4 regions of the Micromonospora sp. WMMD737 genome follow, and region 2 is predicted to be linked to each of the others. Evidence: riboswitches for the same ligand, from Rfam matches in the RefSeq annotation. Region 2 holds a riboswitch; each other region holds the start of a gene.

Region 1 (4,678 bases), 2.0 Mb from region 2:
CTGCTGCGCCGGCTGCTCGACCGGGGCGCGACGGTGATCCTGCGGGCCCACCCGTACACCTCGCAGAACCCGGCCTCCGCCCGGCAGCTGGGCCGGCTCACCGAGCTGCTGGCCGCCGACCGGGCCCGCAGCGGCCGGCAGCACGTCTTCGGGGCCGCCGCCAGTCGGGAGCTGACCCTGACCGAGTGCGTGAACCGCTCGGACGCGCTGGTCTCCGACGTGTCCGGGGTGATCTCCGACTACCTCTACTCCGGCAAGCCCTACGCGGTGACCGACATGGTGGGCTCCGGCGACCGGTTCCCCGAGCAGTTCCCGCTCGCCGGGTCGGGCTACGTGCTGCGGCGCGACATGGCGAACGTGGACGAGGTGCTGACCGCGCTGCTGGACACCGATCCGCTGGCGTCGGCGCGGTGGGCCACCCGGAGCCGCTACCTGGGCGACTTCCCCGCCGAGTCGTACGCCGAAGCGTTCCTGGCGGCCGCCCGGCGCCAGCTCGACGAGGGCTGGCGGACGCCCGCCCCGCGCACGGGCGGCGCGACCGGCCTGCCGCTCGACCCGGACGAGGCGACCCTCTCCCCCGCCACCTGACCGCCCCGGTCGGAGAGGCACACCGGCCACGACGGCGGACCTCCGGGCCGTTCGCGGGGGGCGTCAGCGGTACGGCTCGACGAGGTCCAGGACCGCCTCGGGGGCCTCGACGTGGGCGTTGTGCCCGAGGCCGGGCAGGGTGGCGACCGGCACCCCCAGCTCGGTGAGCTGGGCGTCGGTGACCATGGGGTCGTGCTCGCCGCGGGCCAGCAGCACGGGCACGTCGGTCGCCGCCAGCAGGGCGGGCAGCTCTGGCGCGCCCACGCCGAACGCGGCCGGGTCCATCGCCAGCCGCCAGCGGCCGTCGACCTGCCGCAGCCCCGCCTCCACGACGGGGTGTTCCGGGGCGAAGAGCCCGGTCAGGCCGGCCACCCGCAGGTAGCGGCGGGCCGCCTCGTCCCGGCTGGCGAACCAGGTCACCGGCCGGGCCGCCAGCTCACCCGCCTTGGCCAGCTCCGCCGGCGACCAGACGGCCTTGATGCCGAGCCCGACGACGGCGTCGACGGGCAGCCCGGCGCCCCGGGCGGCCAGCGCCAGCCCGACCACCCCGCCGAGGGAGTGCCCCAGCACGACGAGCCGGTCCCCCGGCGCGAGCCCCGCGGCGATCCGCGCGGCCAGCCCCGGGAAGGAGTACTCCGGCAGCGGCGGCGACCAGCCGTGGCCGGCGAGGTCCGGCGCCAGCCACCGCCCCGCCCACCGATGCTCCAGCAGCGGCGCCCAGGGCAGCCACACGTCGCCGGTCGCGCCCATGCCGTGCAGGAGCAGGAGCACCCGCCGGCCGTCCCGGTCACCCGACTCATCGACCATGGGCGCAGTGTGCCACCCGTCGGGCGCCGCGGGCGAGGGCCGTGACCCGGACACGACATCGGGCGCCGACCCCCCGGGTGAGGAGCCGACGCCCGACGGCGTCGCTCAGGCGGAGTAGCCGCGGGTGGCGGCCCAGTTCGCCAGGGCGATGGTGCTCATCCAGTACGACGCGGTCGCCGGGTTCGCCGAGTCGGCGATCTTCACCAGCCGCCCCTCGTCCTGGTAGCCGACCACCGCGACGTAGTGGCCGCCGGGGAAGGAGTGCCAGCCGCCGTCGGTGTCCGTGGCGCTACCGGCGACGTTGACCACGACGCCCCGCCCGTCGGCGATGGCCGCGACGACGTCGGCCTGGAGCCGGTCCATCTGGGCCGGGGTGGCGGCGCCACCGGGGATCATCCGGGTCCGGTACGGGTCGCCCTTCACCGTCGCGTTCAGCACGCGGGTGGTGTCCTGGGCCGAGTCGGTGCCCATCTGGTCGGTGCCCAGCTGGGCACCGAGGGCGTCCTGGCTGCGCGCGATGCCGGCGGCGCTGAGGGCGTGCCGGACGGCCGCCGGACCACAGTTGTAGAAGGTGGTCTGGGCCTGGTAGTCGTAGTCCAGGCTCTTGGCGGCCGGCGGCTTCGGCGGCGCCGGCTTGCGGGTCAGGTCCGGGTCCGGGGCGGCGCTGGACGCGCTGGCCGACGGGGCGGCGCTGGACGCGGCCGGGGCGGCGCTGGACGGGGCGGGCGCGACCCGGGCCTGGCTGCGCGAGGCCGCGGCGTCGTCCCGCAGCTCGGTGGCGGCCACCGGGGCCTGCGCGGCGGCGGGGGCCTCGTCGGCTCCGGCCAGCAGCGCGCCCGTGCCCGACGCCAGCACGAGCGCCGCGGCGGACGCGGCGGCCAGCTGGTACGGACGCTCGGACGTGAGGCGACGCAGCTGTCGCTTGAGGTGGTGCTTCACGGTTTCCTCCACGGGCTCGGGGGGTGAGCGGCCGTCGGTCCGCGCCGAGGGCAGGACGGACCGCCGCGCGGACGGGCGTCCGGGCGGGTGGTGGACCACTCAGGGGATGCGCCCGGGACGCCGGGCGACGGACGGTGACCGGTGGGTCAGCTCATGACCTGCGGGCGGACGAGCGCGGTCACCGCGGCGCCGTGGAGACGGCGGCACAACCGAGGGGTGTACGGGTGTGGCATGAAGATGGAACTCCTTCCGACACCGCCGACCGGGTTAGCTGACGGATTCGGGCGGGAAGAACGCCCTACCACGGGCCCACGGCCCACGGATTCACCCCAACGAGCACTGGGTCCCCGGTTCGTCGTTCACGATTAGGCGGGTCGGCGCGGCGTCGCCTCTGGCGATCGGGTACCGCACCGGACGCGCCGACATTACTGGCCGGTCCGCGCCCTGCCAACCCCGTCCCACCTGCCTAAACCTTGATCGGGAGACAATTTTTGCGGGCACTTCGCCACTGACGCGACTCAATGGGACGACCGTTTCTGCGCGCACCTTGAGGCGACAACGGGACAAGTGGCGGGCAGCGGCGCCGAAACCCCGACAGGAATCGGCCGGGCCGCGCCCGATGACCGGTTCGCCGACGTGGTGACCGGCGTCACCGAAACGGTCGGGATTTCGTCGCCCGGACTCTCCGGCCGCCGGGGGCGCTCAGCGCGAGTCGGCGTACGTCGGTCGGTGGTCGCCCTGCGGATCGGCGGCCCGGGGGCGCGGCACGGCGCTGCCCCGGTCCCCCGGCGCCGCCCCGGGGCCGCCGGAGTCCTTCCCGGCGCCGTCCCCGTCCCGCGGCGTCCGGGCCGGCCTGCGCGGGGTGAGCAGCCGCATCATCGGCGTCTCGACGAGCCGGTGCAACAGGCCGGCCAGGGCCAGGTTGACCAGCAGGAAGCCGAGCACCACCGCCAGCCCCCACCAGCCGGTGAAGCCGACGCCCCAGTCGCCGGTGAGCCGCAGGACGGTGATCATCACGAGGACGTGCACCAGATAGAAGGCGAAGGAGACCTCGCCCAGCCAGACCATCTGCCGGGACCGCCACGGCGAGCGCCGCCCGCGCACGTCCGCGTCCGCCGCCGCGGCGATGACCAGGATGTACGCGACCGAGAGCAGCGCAGCCCACAGCTCGGCGCGGACCCACTGCGCGGCGACCACCCAGGTCGCCACGAAGAGCAGGCTGGCCAGCGGCAGGCCCGGCCCGCGCCACCGGCCACGCCGCATCAGCTCGGCGGCGGCGACGCCCATCCAGAACTCCAGCGACCGCACCGGCGGGAAGATCTGGGTGAACCACCAGCGGCTCTCCTCGGGCACCAGCGCCTGGGCCGGCCAGAGCGCCAGGATGAGCAGCGGCACCGCGACCACGACCGCCCACAGGGCCCACGGTCGGGCCCGGCGGATCAGCGGCAGCGCCAACGGCAGGCAGAGGTAGAAGAAGAACTCGCAGGACAGCGACCAGCTGACCGTGTTGATGCTGTAGAAGTGGCCCGGCCGCGGGTCCCACGCCTGAAGGAGGAACAGGTTCTCCACCGCCACGAACCGGTCCACGGGGTCGGCGAACCAGGCCGCGACCGCCAGCGCCGCCACCCACAGCACCACGTGGCTCGGCCAGATCTTGGCCACCCGGCGCCGCCAGAACGCCCGACGGGTGTCGGTGGGGCGGGCCGACCAGACCAGCACGAAGCCGCTGAGGATGAAGAAGAACTGCACGCCCGACAGCCCGAGGGCGAAGGCCCAATCCACGACGGCCTTCTGGCCGGGCTCGGCGATGATGCCCATCGTCGCGACGTGGAAGCCGAAGACGAGCAGGGCGGCGACCCAGCGCAGCCCGGTCAGCGACGGCAGGCGGCTGGCCGGGGACGCGTGCCGGGCGGCCGGCGCGACGGTCGCGGCGTCGTTCATGCCGGCATCCCGACGATCCGCAGGGTCACCAGCACGTACGTCTCCTCCTCGACCCCGTCCTCAGGGCCCCGAAGGTGCCCCGTGGCGGTCCACCGCTCGGCGCCGCCCCGCCGGGCACCCTACCCGCCGGGCCTGAGGCTCTGTTCCGTCCCGTCCGCGAGTGCCCGTTCTGTCCCGTGGGGTAATCCCGGGTCCCCCCGTCCCTCCGTGACCGTTGCGTCCCCATCCGTGACGGCGGTGGCGGGCCTCCGGGTTCCGGCCGATCGGGTGGCTAGTATTCCCAGACCCGGAGGTGACGAGAGGCGGGCGGATGCACCAGCGAATCCTGATGCGGGCGAAGAAGGGCCCGTTCGACGTCTACTCGGCGGAGGAGACGCACGAGCGGAACTGGATCGGCGACAAC
Region 2 (4,678 bases):
TGACGACCGTCAAGACGGAGAAGTGCCCGACCATCAACGGCGTGGTCAGCGAGGCGGCCCGCACCGCGATCCGCACCGCCTGCGCGCAGGTCGGCGACCCGTACGTCTGGGGTGCCACCGGCCCGAACTCGTTCGACTGCTCCGGCCTCACCCAGTACGCCTACAAGGCGGCGGGGATCCACCTGACGCACTTCACGGGTGCGCAGTGGAACGAGGGCAAGGCCATCCCGCGCTCCGAGGCGCGCCCGGGTGACCTGGTCTTCTTCAAGGCCGACCTGAGTCACGTCGGCCTCTACCTCGGCAACGACAAGATGGTGCACGCGCCCCGGGCCGGCAAGCCGGTCAACGTCTCCAGCATCAACACGATGCCGGTGGCAGGGTTCCGCAGGCCCGGCTGATCAGCTTCGCGCAACGAGAGAAGGCCCCCGGTCGGACCGGGGGCCTTCTTCGTGCGGGTGCGGTCAGCGCGGCGCGCCCAGCGGGGACGGCACCAGGTTCACGTCGTCCAGGTTGACGTACATGATCCGGTGGCCGAACTGGACCTGCACGTACCTGTTGTCGCCCCGGACGACCGTCTGGTCGTGGGGGGCGGACCCGTCGAACGTGGTGGCCCGGTAGTACTCGCCGGGGAGCAGGTTGCCGACGGCGTACCGCTGGCCGGCCGAGAGGGTGTACTGCAACGGCGAGATCGCCTGGTACGGCACGCCCTCCGGGTACGCGGCCTGCTCCGGGTAGGCCCGGCCGTACACCGGGATGGTGGCCTTACCGGTCTTCGGGGTCACCACGAACCCGACGGTCCACTTCGCCGTCGGCTTGGCGGCAGGGTTGTGGAACCACCCCTTCTGGCCGAGGTACCAGATCGCGGTCCAGTCGCCCTGCACCTCGGCCAGCGCGTACGTCTGGCCGGCCGAGACGCGGGCGCCGTGGTCGGAGACGTACGTGGTGTTCGGGGTGCCGTCGGGCCGCAGCGCGATGTCGTTGACCAGCGGCGCGTCGTGGCTCGGCGCGTTGTGCAGGAACAGCGCGGAGGAGCCGCGCAGCGGGCAGGGGGCCGTCGCCGGGGGCGGGTTCGGCACGCCCGGAGGCTGCCGGTTGCAGCCGGTGAACGGCGGCTGGTTGGTGGCGAAGTCCGGGTCGATGGTGACCAGCCCGGTCCGGTGCGTGCCGGTCGACTTGAACGGCGCCTTGAGCAGGTCGAAGTAGTGCGACCAGTTCCAGTACGGTCCCGGGTCCCAGTGCATGCCACGCACGTTCGCGGCGACGGTGCCGGGGACGTTGTCGTGCCCGATGATGTGGTTGCGGTCCAGCGGGATGTTGTACGCCCGCGCCAGGTGGCGGACCAGCTTGGCGGAGGTGCGGTACATCGCCTCGGTGTACCAGGTGCCGTGCCCGGCGAAGCCCTCGTGTTCGAGGCCGATGGACTTGGCGTTCACGTACCAGTTGCCGGCGTGCCAGCCGACGTTCTTGGTCTTGATGTGCTGGGCGATGTGCCCGTCCACCGAGCGCAGGGTGTAGTGCCAACCCACCCGCTTCGGGTCCTTGACCAGGTTGACGCTGGGACCGAAGTAGCCCTCGGTGTCGTGGATGACGATGTACTCGATCTTTTGCTGGGTGGGACGGTTGCCCAGGTCGTGGTTGCCGTAGTCGCCCAGGGTGGGGCCGTAGTTCTCGTACGGCGCCGGGATCCACTCGCAGGAGATGTCGTCCGGGCACTCCAGCCCGTCCGGCCGGGCGAGCTTGCGCAGGCGCAGCCGGTCCAGCCAGGAGCGGTTCGGCTGGACCGCCCGGCCGGCCAGCGTGACCCGCTGCCCGTCGTCGGTCACCCGGCTGTCGCCCGTGGCGATGGTGGCGTACACCTCGTTGGCGAAGGCCGCCGCGGCGTCGGCGCTGTCCGCGCCGGAGTACCGGGCCACCGCGCCGTACCAGGCCGCCGGGTCGGTGTCGGCGCCGACCGGGGCGCCGATCTCCTTCTGGTACGCGGCCAGCAGCGCCGCGCCGCCCCGGATGTTCGCCGTGACGTCCGTCCGCAGCGACTCCTCGCTGGCGCCGGTCAGCCCGGCGGCGGCGTCGACGGTCCGCAGCGCGGCCTCGGCGGGAGGCGACGCGGCCGGCGGCTCGTGGGCCTCGGCCAGGGACGGGCGGGAGTCGTCGCCGCGCGGGTCCTCGGTGCCCTCGTCGTGGTGCGTGCCGCCGGCGAGGGCGGCGACGTGCTCGGCGTCGGTGAGGTGCATCGGTCCGTAGCCGCCGCTGGTGCTCGGCGTGCCGGCGTTGGTGTCCCAGCGGGACTGCAGGTAGGAGACCCCGAGCAGGACGCTCTCCGGTACGCCGTACTCGGCGGCCGCGGCGGCGTACTGCTGCTGCCGGTCGGTCACCGGCGCCGCCGCGGCGGCGGACCCGGCGGCGGTGAGCGGCGTCGCCGCCATGGCGGCGGCCACGGCGGCGGCCAGCAGGACGCGTCTGCTCCTCGATGTCGCTGACAGGTGCATCAGACCCCCAGTTCGGACGGGCAAAGGTGGGGTCACCTTCGCCCCGCCCGCCGCCTCTGGTCAATACCTTTCCGTCAGACACTTCAGAAGGAAGAAAATCTTCGTCGCCCGGGTTGCGGATCCGCCCGACCCGGGTGGGTACGGAGTGTCACCGCCCGTAGGGTTGCGGATCGATAACGGTCGTCTCTACTCTGGTCCTTCGTCGGCCGGTGACATTCCGTCCAACCAGGGCGGTGACGGTCCGACACCGCCGAGTCGCTCCCGAGCGAGCCGGGGACCCAGGTTCCCCGGGGTGAATCCGCAGTCCCTGCGGTAGGGCGCCCCTTCCCGCCCGAACCCGTCAGCTAACCCGGTAGGCGGTACGGAAGAAGGAGCACTGAGCCCGGTGGCACACCATGCCCCGCGGCCACCGTCGGCCCGGTCGGCCCTCGCCGACCCGGTGACGGCTGCGCCGCGCCCACGCTGGTACCGCTGCACCACCGCCCTCGCCGCCCTGGCCGCGTTCGCCGTCGTCCTGACCGGCGGCGCCGCGGCGGCCCACGCCGAACCGACGGTCGCCGAGATCGAGCGGCAGATCGACGAGGACTGGAACAAGCTCGAACCGGTCATCGAACGGCACAACGCCACCCGCCAGGACCTGGCTGCCAGGCGGAAGCAGGCCGACGCGCTCGCCGCGCAGATCGGGCCGCTGGAGAAGCAGGTCGACCAGGCGATGGAGAAGGTCGGCGCGCTGGCGGCCCGCGCCTACAAGGGCGAAAACGTCTCCGCCGTCAACGCCCTGCTGGGCAGCCGTTCACCGAGCGAGATGATCGGGCAGCTCGAACTGCTCGACCAGTTCGCCCAGCACCAGCAGCAGGACGTGCGGCAGGTCGCCGAGCTGCGCGACCGGCTGGCCGCCAAGAAGGCGCCGCTGGACGAGATGGTCGTCCAGCTCGGCCGCACCGAGGCCCAGCTCGCGGCGAAGAAGAAGCAGATCAACGCCGAGATCGACCGGTTGCAGAAGCTGCGGCTGCGGGTCTACGGCAACGGCGGCGGCGGGCCGCTGCGTCCCGCCCCCTGCCCGGCCGGCTATCCCGGCGGCCCGGCCGGCACCGCCGTGAAGTTCGCCTGTGCGCAGATCGGCAAGCCCTACGTCTGGGGCGCCGAGGGGCCGAACTCGTACGACTGCTCCGGCCTGATGCTCGCCGCCTGGGCGAAGGCGGGGGTGTCGCTGCCACACAACGCCGCACAGCAGCGGCGGGCCACCGCGTCCGTGAGCCGGGGCGAGCTGCGCCCGGGCGACCTCGTCTTCTACTACAGCGACCTGCACCACGTCGGCATGTACGTCGGCGGGGGCTGGGTGGTGCACGCCTCCCGCGCCGGGGTGCCGATCAAGATGAAGAAGGTCGACGACGGCCCGATCCACAGCTACGGCCGCCCCGGCTGAGGTGTCAGGAAGGGCACCTTCCTAACGCCTTCGGTAGAGGAAGGTGCCCTTCCTGACGCGCAGCGGCCGGGTCAGCGGCCGGGTCAGCGGGTGGGCCAGGTGCGCCAGTGCTGCCAGGAGCGGCTCGGGGTCGGGCCGCGCTGTCCCTGGTAGCGCGAGCCGTAGACGGCCGAGCCGTACGGGTGCTGCGCCGGCGACGAGAGCCGGAAGATGCAGAGCTGGCCGATCTTCATGCCCGGCCAGAGGGTGATCGGCAGGTTGGCCACGTTGGACAGTTCGAGGGTCACGTGACCGGAGAAGCCCGGGTCGATGAAGCCCGCCGTGGAGTGGGTGAGCAGGCCCAGTCGGCCCAGTGAGCTCTTCCCCTCCAGCCGGCCGGCGAGCTGGTCGCCGAGCGTGATCACCTCCAGCGTCGAGGCGAGCACGAACTCGCCCGGATGCAGCACGTACGGCTCGCCCTCCGGCACCTCGACCATCGACGTGAGGTCGTCCTGCTGCTGCGCGGGGTCGATGTGGGTGTAGAGGTGGTTGTTGAAGACCCGGAAGAGCTTGTCCAGGCGTACGTCGATGCTGGACGGTTGCACCAGCGCGGGCTCGAACGGCTCCAGCGCGAGCGTTCCCGCCTCGATCTCGGAGGCCAGGTCGCGGTCGGAGAGCAGCATCCGCACACCTTAGCGACCGACACGCGTGACCTGCGTGTCGGAGTGCATCTTCGTACAATTGTTCGATAGAATGCCGGCATGGCTTCCTGGTCCGAATTCGCCGC
Region 3 (4,678 bases), 480 kb from region 2:
AGTCGTGGCCGATCGTGTGCATCGCGGCCAGCCCGAGCAGCGTGCCGACGAGCAACAGGAGCCGCGCGCCCCGCGCCGCCGTCACCGTCGTCCGCACGTCCCTCACGCTAGCGCGTCGACCCGTGCCGCACGGGCACCACCCACGTCCGGCCCCCGCACGTGCGCGGGCCGGCACCGGTTCCCGCACGTCGACGGCGAAGGTGGGCCGGTCGGGCACGGATGGGTATCGCGCGTGAGGAGCCGAACATGGGCGGCCGGGCGCGCGCAGGTCCCGCGCGTGGGCGTGCCGGCGGGCGTGGTGAAGGTCCGCGCCGCGACACCACCCGCACGACCTGCGCCCCGATGCCGGGGTGGCTACCATTCGGCCGGTGGCCCTCCGGACTCCGCACCACCCGCCCCGCGCGCACCGCCGGGCGGCGGCACCGCCCACCCGCGACCGGGTGGGGGCCCAGGACCGCGGTACGTGACCGCACCACCACGCGGAAGCGATCCCCGTCGCGCCCACGCGGCGACGGGTGAACCGACCGGCCCCGCCGGCCCGTACCCCGCCCTGGATTCGTAGGGAGACACACGTTGGGCGCCGACCACACCCGTCCCGCTCCGTCCGCCCCGCCGAGGGTGCGGCGGATCCTCGTCGCGACGGTGGTGCCCCTCTTCGTCGCCACGCTGATCGCGGCCCTGGTGCTGTGGCCGTGGGACGCGCCCGACCCGGCGACCGGCACCGACGCACCCCGCTACCACGGCACGGTGACCCGGGTGGTGACGGAGCCGTGCCCGCCCGCCCCGGAGGCCCCGGAGGGGAGCCCCGACGCGCGGCAGGGCCCCTGCGGCACGGTCACCGTACGGGTGCAGGACGGCCCCGACGCCGGCCAGCAGATCCAGACGCCGATCCCGGCCGGGCCCGGTGCGCCGACCGTCGCCGTGGACGACGAGATCATCCTGGTCGAGCTCACCGACCCCGCCGACCCCACGGCCAGCACCTACAACATCGCCGAGCACCAGCGCGGCAAGCCGCTGGTCTGGCTGGTGGCGCTCTTCGCGGCCGCCATCGTCGCCTTCGGGCGGTGGCGCGGGCTGGCCGCGCTGGGCGGCCTGGCGGCGAGCTTCGCCATCCTGCTGACCTTCGTGCTGCCGGGCATCAGCGCCGGGAACCCGCCCCTGCTGGTCGCGGTCGTCGGCGCCGCTCTGATCATGTTCGTGGTGCTCTACCTGACCCACGGCGTGACGGCGCAGACCTCGGTCGCCGTGCTCGGCACGCTGGGCAGCCTGGTGCTGACCGGTGTCCTCGGCACGATCGCCACCGCCGCGACCCACCTGACCGGGTTCGGCTCCGAGGACGCCACCACGCTGTCGATGTACCAGGCCGACGTCGACCTGCACGGGCTGCTGCTGGCCGGGATCGTCATCGGCTCCCTCGGCGTGCTGGACGACGTCACGGTGACCCAGGCCGCCACGGTCACCGAGCTGGCCCACGCCAACCCCGGGCTGTCCCGGACGCAGCTCTACCGGGCGGCGACCCGGGTCGGCCGGGCGCACATCGCCTCGACGGTGAACACCATCGTGCTGGCGTACGCGGGCGCCTCCCTGCCGGTGCTGCTCCTGCTGACCGCCGACTCGCGGGCGGTGACCCAACTTCTCACCAGCGAGTTCCTCGCCCAGGAGATCGTCCGCAGCGCAGTCGCCACCCTGGGCCTGATCGCCGCCGTGCCGCTGACCACCGCGCTGGCGGCCCTGGTGACCACGGCCGGCCGACGCGGCGGGGACGCCACCGGCCGCGCCGCGCCCACGCGCACGACCGCGCCGACACCCCGGCCGGCGACCGACCGGTCCGAGGCGCTGGAGGCCCTCAGCGGGCCGCGTGGGGACACGCCGTCCGCCGCTCCCGCCGAATGGCCCGACGGGCGCAGAAGTACGGACACCGCATGGTGACGCTCCTCAGCGTGACCGAACAGGGCGTTCGTCCTGATAAACGCGTCACTGGTCACCGTCCGCCATTACGAAATAACGCATTTAGTCGGCTTAGGGACGTAGATCCCCGGGAGCGTTCTCGGGTAACCTCGCTGCCGGTCACCGCCGAAGGCGCGCAGCGGCGCCTGCGGTGCCGCCGCCCAATCGCCGCGAGGCGAACCGGGGACCCAGGTACGTGGGGTGAATCCGCGACAGCGGTAGGGGCCACTTCCGCCCCGAACCCGTCAGCTAACCCGGTCGGCGGTCGACGGAAGGGAAAACTGTGACGGCACCCCTACGCCGCTGGTTGACGCCCGTGGTGGCCGTACTCGCCGCTCTGGCGGTCTTCGCCGGGCCTCTGCCGGCGGCGGCCGCGCCCACCCCGCCCAAGCCCTCCGGGCACGGGGACGACGAGCCCAAGCTGCTCGACGACCTCATCGAGGCCCGGAACCGGTCCTACGTGCAGGCCAAGGCGAAGCTGGCGAAGTCGAAGAAGCGCCAGCTCGAACTGGCCCTGGAGGTCTCCCGGGCGCAGGCCGAACTGAGCGCGCTGGCCCCCCAGGTCAGCCAGATCGCCGCCCAGTCCTACCGCACCGGGCGGATCGGCGCGGTGTCCATGCTGCTGGACACCGCCAGCCCCGACTCGTTCGTCAAGCGCGCCGCCGCCCTCGACGAGCTCAACCTGGTCAACTCCAAGAAGCTCGCCGAGGTGAACGCGGTCAAGGACCGCGCCGAGCAGGCCAAGCTGGCGCTCGACACCGAGGTCCGCGAACAGCAGAAGCTGACGAACGAGATGGCGCGCGGCAAGCGGGAGGCGGAGAAGGCGCTCGCGCTGGTCGGCGGCAGAGGACTGACCAGTGGCAAGGTGGTCGCCACCTCGCCGGTGGCGAAGATCGCGCCGGGACGGACGGCCGACGGCGACTGGACGCCGCTGTCACCCACCGAGGCCGATCCCACCACCTCCGGCCGCATCACGGCGCGCACCCTGCACATGTACAAGGAGGTCAAGCGGGCCGGCTTCAACCGGTTCGTCGGCTGTTACCGCCCCGGCGGGCCGTACGAGCACCCGAAGGGCCGGGCCTGCGACTGGTCGCTGCAGAAGAGCGGCTTCTCCCCCTGGCACAACGACGACACCTACATGTACGGCAACAACCTGACCGCGTTCCTGGTCCGCAACGCCGATCGGCTCGGCATCTACTACGTGATCTGGAACAGACAGATCTGGTTCCCGGCGACCGGCTGGAGTTCCTACAGCGGCCCGTCGAACCACACCGACCACGTCCACGTGTCACTGCTCTAGCCGGGACCACACGTACACACAGAGGGCCGCCCCGCCGGACGCGGGAGCGGCCCTCTGTCGTCTGTACGGGCCCGCCGCGACGACCTGCCGGGCGGGCGGAGTCAGGCGAGCGCGGCGCTGGCCGCCGCCTCCGGCGCGTCGGCCGTGCGGGCGGGCACCTCGGCCACCGTCCGCACCTCGCCGGCGGTCAGCCGGTACGACATGCCGACCACCCCGCAGCGGCCGGCGGCCACCTCCGCGGCGAGGACGGCGGAGCGGCCCAGCATCGCCTCGACGGTGTGCGCGATGTGGATGTCGACGATGCCGTCGATGTCGTGCACGCCCTCGGCGGCGGCCCGGCGCAGGCTGGGCACCACGGCGTCCACCACGGCGCACAGGTGCCCGACCGGCGGGGTGCCGGTGGCGTCCGCCGCACGAGCCGCCTGGACGGCCCCGCAGGAGTCGTGACCGAGCACCACCACCAGCGGCGTGCCCAGGACCGTGACGGCGTACTCCACGCTGCCCAGCACCTCGGGACCGATGGTGTGCCCGGCGGTGCGGACCACGAAGAGGTCACCGAGGCCGCGGTCGAAGATGATCTCGGCGGCGAGCCGGGAGTCGGAGCAACCGACGATCACCGCGAAGGGGTGCTGCCCGTCGGCGACCGCGGCGCGGTGCCCGGCGTCCTGGTTGGGGTGGCGCGGGGCGCCGGTCACGAACCGCCGGTTGCCGGCGTGCAGCTCGGCGAGCGCCTGCTCGGGACTCGCGGGGACGGCGATCGCGGTGCCGACGTCGGCCGGGGCCCCGCCCGTGGCCGGCACCGGGAGCGTCCGCTCCGGGCCCGGTTGGCTTCCTGGCGATCCGGGACGACTCATCCCACACCTCGCTACCTCACGTGAACGGCCTGGTCACCCGGGCCGACGCTGGACGCGGGCTGCCACCACCGTCACACGCACTGCAAGATACGTCAAGGGATGCGTGATATGCATTTCATATGTTCGGCGGCCCTGGCGCGGCGGTGCCGGGCCCTCCGCGCGTCCGTCGGCCGCGAGGGCGCGCAGGAAAACACGAAGCAGGGGCCATACGATGGCGGGCATGGCGACGACAGGGGAGAACGGGAGCACCCGCAACTGGACCTTCCTCACCAACCACGGGCACGTGCTGCTCGCCATCGCCCGCAATCCCACCGCCCGGCTCCGCGACGTCGCCGACGAGGTGGGCGTCACCGAGCGGGCCGCGCAGGCGATCGTCGCCGACCTGGAGGCCGGCGGCTACCTGAACCGCACCCGGGTGGGCCGACGCAACGAGTACACGCTCAACCCCGCCGGGCGGTTCCGGCACCCCGCCGAAGCGGACCGGCAGGTCGGCGCCCTCCTCGCCCTCTTCGCCGACGACCAGGAGCCGGCCGAGGCCACCGAGCGCTCCTGACGAGGGGCCGGGCGGCGGCACGCC
Region 4 (4,678 bases), 2.0 Mb from region 2:
GGAGACGGCGTGCTCAGGCGAAGTTCCTTCAGCTACACCGTCCAGGCGCGTTGCTCCCTCGCGGAGGCCGCGGCGCTGCTCGCCGACCCCACCCGGCAGGAGGACCTGCACCCGCTGATCGTCCGGGTCCGCCGGGTGCCGCCCCGTCCTGGCGCGCGGGCCAGCTACGACATCACCGATCGACTGGCCGCCGGGCCGGTGCGCCTGCCGATCACCTACCGGGCCGACGTCCTCGTGGACGATGCCGACGAGATCGTCACCGTGGCCCGGCAGTGGCCTGCCACCACGGTGCGCAACCACACCCGGCTGCGGGCGGAGCCCGACGGCGTCCGCATCGAGGTCGAGATCACCCTCGCCGCGCCCGCGCCGCTCTTCGGGTACGCGTTCCGCCAGGCCCGCGCCGCCCACCTCGGGCTGGCCGCCCGCCTCGCTGCGGCCCTCGACACGAGCCCGCCCGGGTCGCCGGCCGACTGACCGCCGGACAGGCCCGGCCGCGGTGGCGGGAGGCGACGGACGCCGTCGCGCCCCGGTGACCCGCGACGGGCGGGGCACCGGGGCGCGGGCGTCAGTAGACCGACAGGTGCACGTGGTTGGTGTGGTCGCTGGACGGGTCGCCGTTGGCCCCGCTGTACGACTTCCAGCCACTGCTGGGCAGCCAGATCTGCCTGTACCAGATCACGTAGAGCACGGCGAGCCGGTCGGCGTTGCGCACGAAGTACGCCGACAGGTTGTTGCCGTACGTCCGGTCGCCGCCGGTGGCGTCGCCGCCGAAGCCGCCCTTCTGGGCCGCGAAGTCGCAGGCCCGGCCCTTCGGGTGTTCGCCTGAGCCGCCGGGGCGGTAGCAGGAGACGTAGCGGGTGAAGCCCGCTGCCTTGGCCTGGTTGAGCGCGTGCAGGGTGCGCGGGGTGATGCAGCCGTTGGCGGGGGTGGGGTCGTTGACGCTGCACGACTCGCGCGGCCAGGAGCCGTCGGAGTTGCGCGGGGCCGCCTTCGCCGTCTTGTTCGAGGTGCCGCCCGGCGAGACGCCCGCCCCCGTGGACTGCTGGCGCTGTTGCTGCTGCTCGCGGTTGGCGACCGTCAGCGCCCGTTCGGCCTGCTCCTTGCGCTTGGCCATCACGGTGACCTGCTTGCGCTGCTCCCGGATCTCGCCGTCCAGGGCGAGCTTGGTGCGGGTGGCCTGGTCCCGGGTCTCCTGGAGTTCGCGCAGGGCCCGGTCCTCCTTGGCGGCCACCGCGTCGAGGGCGGCGGCGCGGTCCATGAAGCCGTCCGGCGAGCTGCTGTTGAGCAGGGCGGACGCCACGCTGAGCCGGCCGGTGCGGTAGGCCGCTCCCGCGATCTCGCCGACCCTGGCGGTGTGCGCGGCCAGCTCGACCTCGGTGGTCTTGAGCTGCGCGGCGAGCTGCTGCTGCCGCCTGGCCGACGTGTCCAGGGCGCGCTTGGCGTCGAGGTAGCCCTTGCTGGCGGCCTCCAACTGGGCCCGCAGGGCGGGGGTGCCGCCCTCCTCGTCCTGGCCGGGGGCCGCGGCGAGCAGTCCGGCCCGGGTGGCGGCCGCCGCCGGGGCGGCGGTGACCGGGGCCACCGCGGCGCCGAGGGCGAGCATCGTGGCGATCAGGGCCGCCGTCCGGGCGGCACGTCGTCGTACAGGTGCCATCACTGGCATACACGTGTCCTTCCGTCAGCCGCCGACCGGGTTAGCTGACGGGTTCGGGACGGAAGATCCCTACCGCTGAAGCGGATGCACCCCACGAACATGGTTCCCCGGTTCGCCCCGCCGGGCGATTAGGCGGCGGCCACCGCCGGCACCGGTGGGTGCCGCCTGGCGGAGGCCGAAGCCGAGCCTACCGGTGCCGGTGTGACTGATGCAGCGCAGGTGACGCAGGGTGTACGTCCACTAACAGTCAAATCCGGCATAAGTGCACAATACTCTCCCAGATTTAAGGTTGTCCTCATTACCACTCAAGCGACCCGCAGGCCCCGCGCGACGCTCCGGGCTCGATCTGCAACGTGGCGTGCTCGATGTGGAAGTCGTCGTGCAGCGCGGCCCGGGCGGCGCCCAGCACCGCGCCGACCTCCGCGCCGGGTGCCATGGTCAGGTGGGCCGAGGCCACCTCCATCCCGGAGGTCAGCGTCCAGACGTGCAGGTCGTGCACCTCGGCGACGCCGGGCACGGCGGCCAGCCGGTCGTGCACCGCGGTCACCTGGAGGTGCTCCGGCGCGGCCTGCACCAGGATGCGCAGCGCGGCCCGCCCGAGCCGCCAGGTGCGCGGCAGGATGAGCACCCCGATCGCGACCGCCACCAGTGGATCCGCCCACCACCAGCCGGTGGTGGCGATCAGCAGCGCGGCCCCGATCACGCCGAGTGACCCCAGCAGGTCGCCGAGCACCTCCAGGTACGCGCCGTGGACGTTGATGCTCTCCTTCGCCCCGGAGCGCAGCAGCGCGAAGGCGCCGATGTTGGCGAGCAGGCCCAGCACGGCGACCACCAGCATCGGGCCGGCCAGCACCTCCGGCGGGTCGCCGAAGCGGCGCACCGCCTCGATCACGACGTAGACCGCGACGCCGGAGAGCAGGGCGGCGTTGGCCAGTGCGGCCAGCACCTCCAGCCGGTAGAGGCCGAAGGTGCGCTGCGGGTCGGCGCCCGCCCGCCGGGTGGCGGCGATCGCCGCGAGCGCCATGCCGATGCCGAGCACGTCGGTGAACATGTGCCCGGCGTCGCTCAGCAGGGCCAGCGAGCCCGTGCGGAAGGCCGCCACCGCCTCCACCACCATGAGGCCGGCGAGCAGCCCGAACGCCGCCCAGAGCCGGCCCCGGTGGCGGTGCGCGGCATTCGCCACCGACCCGTGATGGTGGTCATGACCTGCGCCCACGCGCCCACCCTCCGTCAGGCGTCCGGATTCGCGTTCAATCTATGCTCACATCGCTATGTATGCAAGTAACGGCGGCTCAGCCGATCGGGTCGACGGTGGTCAGCCGCTGGGTGGCCCGGGACAGCGCCACGTAGAGCGTCCGCACCCCCGACCCCGGGTCGGCCCGGATCTCGCCCGGGGCGACGAGGACGACCCCGTCGTACTCCATGCCCTTGGCCTCCAGGCTGGTCACCACCTGCAGACGCGGCGCACCGAGCCCGCCCAGCCAGCCGGCCACCTCGTCGCGGCGCGGCACCGGCGTGATCACCCCGACCGTGCCCTCGACCTCGGCGAGCAGCGCGCCGGCCGCCGCCACCACCGCGGCCTCCAGCTCCGCCGGCGGCACCGACAGCGCGACCGGGTCGACGCCGGTGGAGCGCACCGCCCGGGGCAGCGGCAGGTCCGGGTGCAGCCGGCGGATCTCGGCCGCCGCCACCGCGAAGATCTCTGCCGAGTTGCGGTAGTTCGTGGTGAGGGTGAAGTGGTGCCGTTTGCGCCGGCCCAACGCCTGGTCCCGGGCCCGGGTCAGCTCCTCGGGATCCCCCGTCCACGCCGTCTGCGCCGGATCGCCCACCACCGTCCACGAGGCCAGCCGGCCCCGCCGGCCGATCATGCGCCACTGCATCGGCGAGACGTCCTGCGACTCGTCGACCACCACGTGCGCGTACTCCCGGTAGTCGTCCGGGCGTTCCCGCGCCGCCTCGCGGGCGGCGCGTTGCCGGTCGGCGAAGGTGCTCAGCTCGCGGACCCCACCGGCCAGCTGGAACGGGTCCCGCTTCGCCCGGGCGGGCTTCATCGGCTTGCCGAGCAAGGCGTCCAGCTCGTCGAGCAGCGCGATGTCGGCGATCGTCAGCCCGGCGGCGTCGAGGCTGCCGTACGCGTCGGTCAGCAGCCGGATCTCGGCGCGGGAGAGGATCCCCTCGGCGTAGCGGTGCAGCCGGTCCGGACGGGCCAGCCAGCCCAGCACGTGCCGGGGGTGCAGCCGGGGCCACCACGCCTTCAGGAACTCCCGGAACTCCGGCCGCTCGGCGATCTCGTCCTCGAACGCGCGCTGCTCTGGCAGGCGGCCCACGCCCAACCTGCGGGCCTGCGCCCACAGCGCCGCGAAGACCCCGTCGAAGCCGGCCCGGCGCACCTCGTTGCGGCGGGCGCCCCGGGGCATCGCCCGGTCCCGGATGCCGTCCAGCTCGCGGCGTTCCAGCCGGAGCAGCTCGCCCCGGTAGAGCAGGCGCAGCTCGGTCGGGCCGCCCGGCACCGCGTCCCGGACCGCCCGCTCCAGCACCCGCCGCATCCGCAGCGAGCCCTTCACCGCCGCCACCGCCGGCGGATCGGTGCGGGTGGCGGTCAGACCCGCGAAGAGCGTGCCCAGCGAGTGCAGGGTGGCGGTGTCCTCGCCGAGCGAGGGCAGCACCGAGGCGATGTACTCGACGAAGACCGACGACGGGCCCACCACCAGGATGCCGCCGCCGGCGAACCGGCTGCGGTCGGAATAGAGCAGGTACGCGGCACGGTGCAGGGCCACGGCCGTCTTCCCGGTGCCCGGACCGCCGGACACGATCGTCACGCCCGCGCCGGGGGAGCGGATCGCCTCGTCCTGCTCCCGCTGGATGGTGGCGACGATGTCCCGCATCCCCCGGCCGGTGGCCTTCGACAGCGTGGCCAGCAGCGCGCCGTCGCCGACCACCGCCATGTCGGCGGGCGCGGCGACCGGATCGAGCAGGTCGTCCTCGATCCGGGTGACCCGCTCGGCGGAGGACTGGATCGTGCGCCGC

The links. A riboswitch is a leader RNA that binds a small molecule or an ion and turns the genes downstream of it on or off. The one in region 2 is predicted to bind cyclic di-AMP.
Region 1: linked by a shared signal. The riboswitch ahead of ACN27A_RS31310 (C39 family peptidase) and the one ahead of ACN27A_RS22430 (NlpC/P60 family protein) in region 2 are both predicted to bind cyclic di-AMP.
Region 3: linked by a shared signal. The riboswitch ahead of ACN27A_RS24765 (coiled-coil domain-containing protein) and the one ahead of ACN27A_RS22430 (NlpC/P60 family protein) in region 2 are both predicted to bind cyclic di-AMP.
Region 4: linked by a shared signal. The riboswitch ahead of ACN27A_RS13170 (coiled-coil domain-containing protein) and the one ahead of ACN27A_RS22430 (NlpC/P60 family protein) in region 2 are both predicted to bind cyclic di-AMP.

The regions. Positions count from the first base shown of each region.
Region 1 is NZ_JBMHMH010000001.1:7,066,591-7,071,268, reverse strand. It holds gene ACN27A_RS31320 (CDP-glycerol glycerophosphotransferase family protein) at 1-588, shown strand, start outside; gene ACN27A_RS31315 (alpha/beta fold hydrolase) at 652-1,395, opposite strand; gene ACN27A_RS31310 (C39 family peptidase) at 1,501-2,346, opposite strand; cyclic di-AMP (ydaO/yuaA leader) riboswitch at 2,576-2,716, opposite strand; gene ACN27A_RS31305 (acyltransferase family protein) at 3,037-4,275, opposite strand; gene ACN27A_RS31300 (polysaccharide pyruvyl transferase family protein) at 4,586-4,678, shown strand, end outside.
Region 2 is NZ_JBMHMH010000001.1:5,094,384-5,099,061, forward strand. It holds gene ACN27A_RS22420 (NlpC/P60 family protein) at 1-398, shown strand, start outside; gene ACN27A_RS22425 (N-acetylmuramoyl-L-alanine amidase) at 462-2,486, opposite strand; cyclic di-AMP (ydaO/yuaA leader) riboswitch at 2,725-2,859, shown strand; gene ACN27A_RS22430 (NlpC/P60 family protein) at 2,872-3,912, shown strand; gene dcd (dCTP deaminase) at 3,996-4,574, opposite strand; gene ACN27A_RS22440 (pyridoxamine 5'-phosphate oxidase family protein) at 4,653-4,678, shown strand, end outside.
Region 3 is NZ_JBMHMH010000001.1:5,577,539-5,582,216, reverse strand. It holds gene ACN27A_RS24775 (hypothetical protein) at 1-97, opposite strand, end outside; gene ACN27A_RS24770 (YibE/F family protein) at 574-1,929, shown strand; cyclic di-AMP (ydaO/yuaA leader) riboswitch at 2,096-2,227, shown strand; gene ACN27A_RS24765 (coiled-coil domain-containing protein) at 2,231-3,247, shown strand; gene ACN27A_RS24760 (carbonic anhydrase) at 3,349-4,101, opposite strand; gene ACN27A_RS24755 (MarR family winged helix-turn-helix transcriptional regulator) at 4,313-4,654, shown strand.
Region 4 is NZ_JBMHMH010000001.1:3,092,987-3,097,664, reverse strand. It holds gene ACN27A_RS13175 (SRPBCC family protein) at 10-474, shown strand; gene ACN27A_RS13170 (coiled-coil domain-containing protein) at 566-1,651, opposite strand; cyclic di-AMP (ydaO/yuaA leader) riboswitch at 1,665-1,796, opposite strand; gene ACN27A_RS13165 (cation diffusion facilitator family transporter) at 1,950-2,867, opposite strand; gene ACN27A_RS13160 (HelD family protein) at 2,944-4,678, opposite strand, start outside.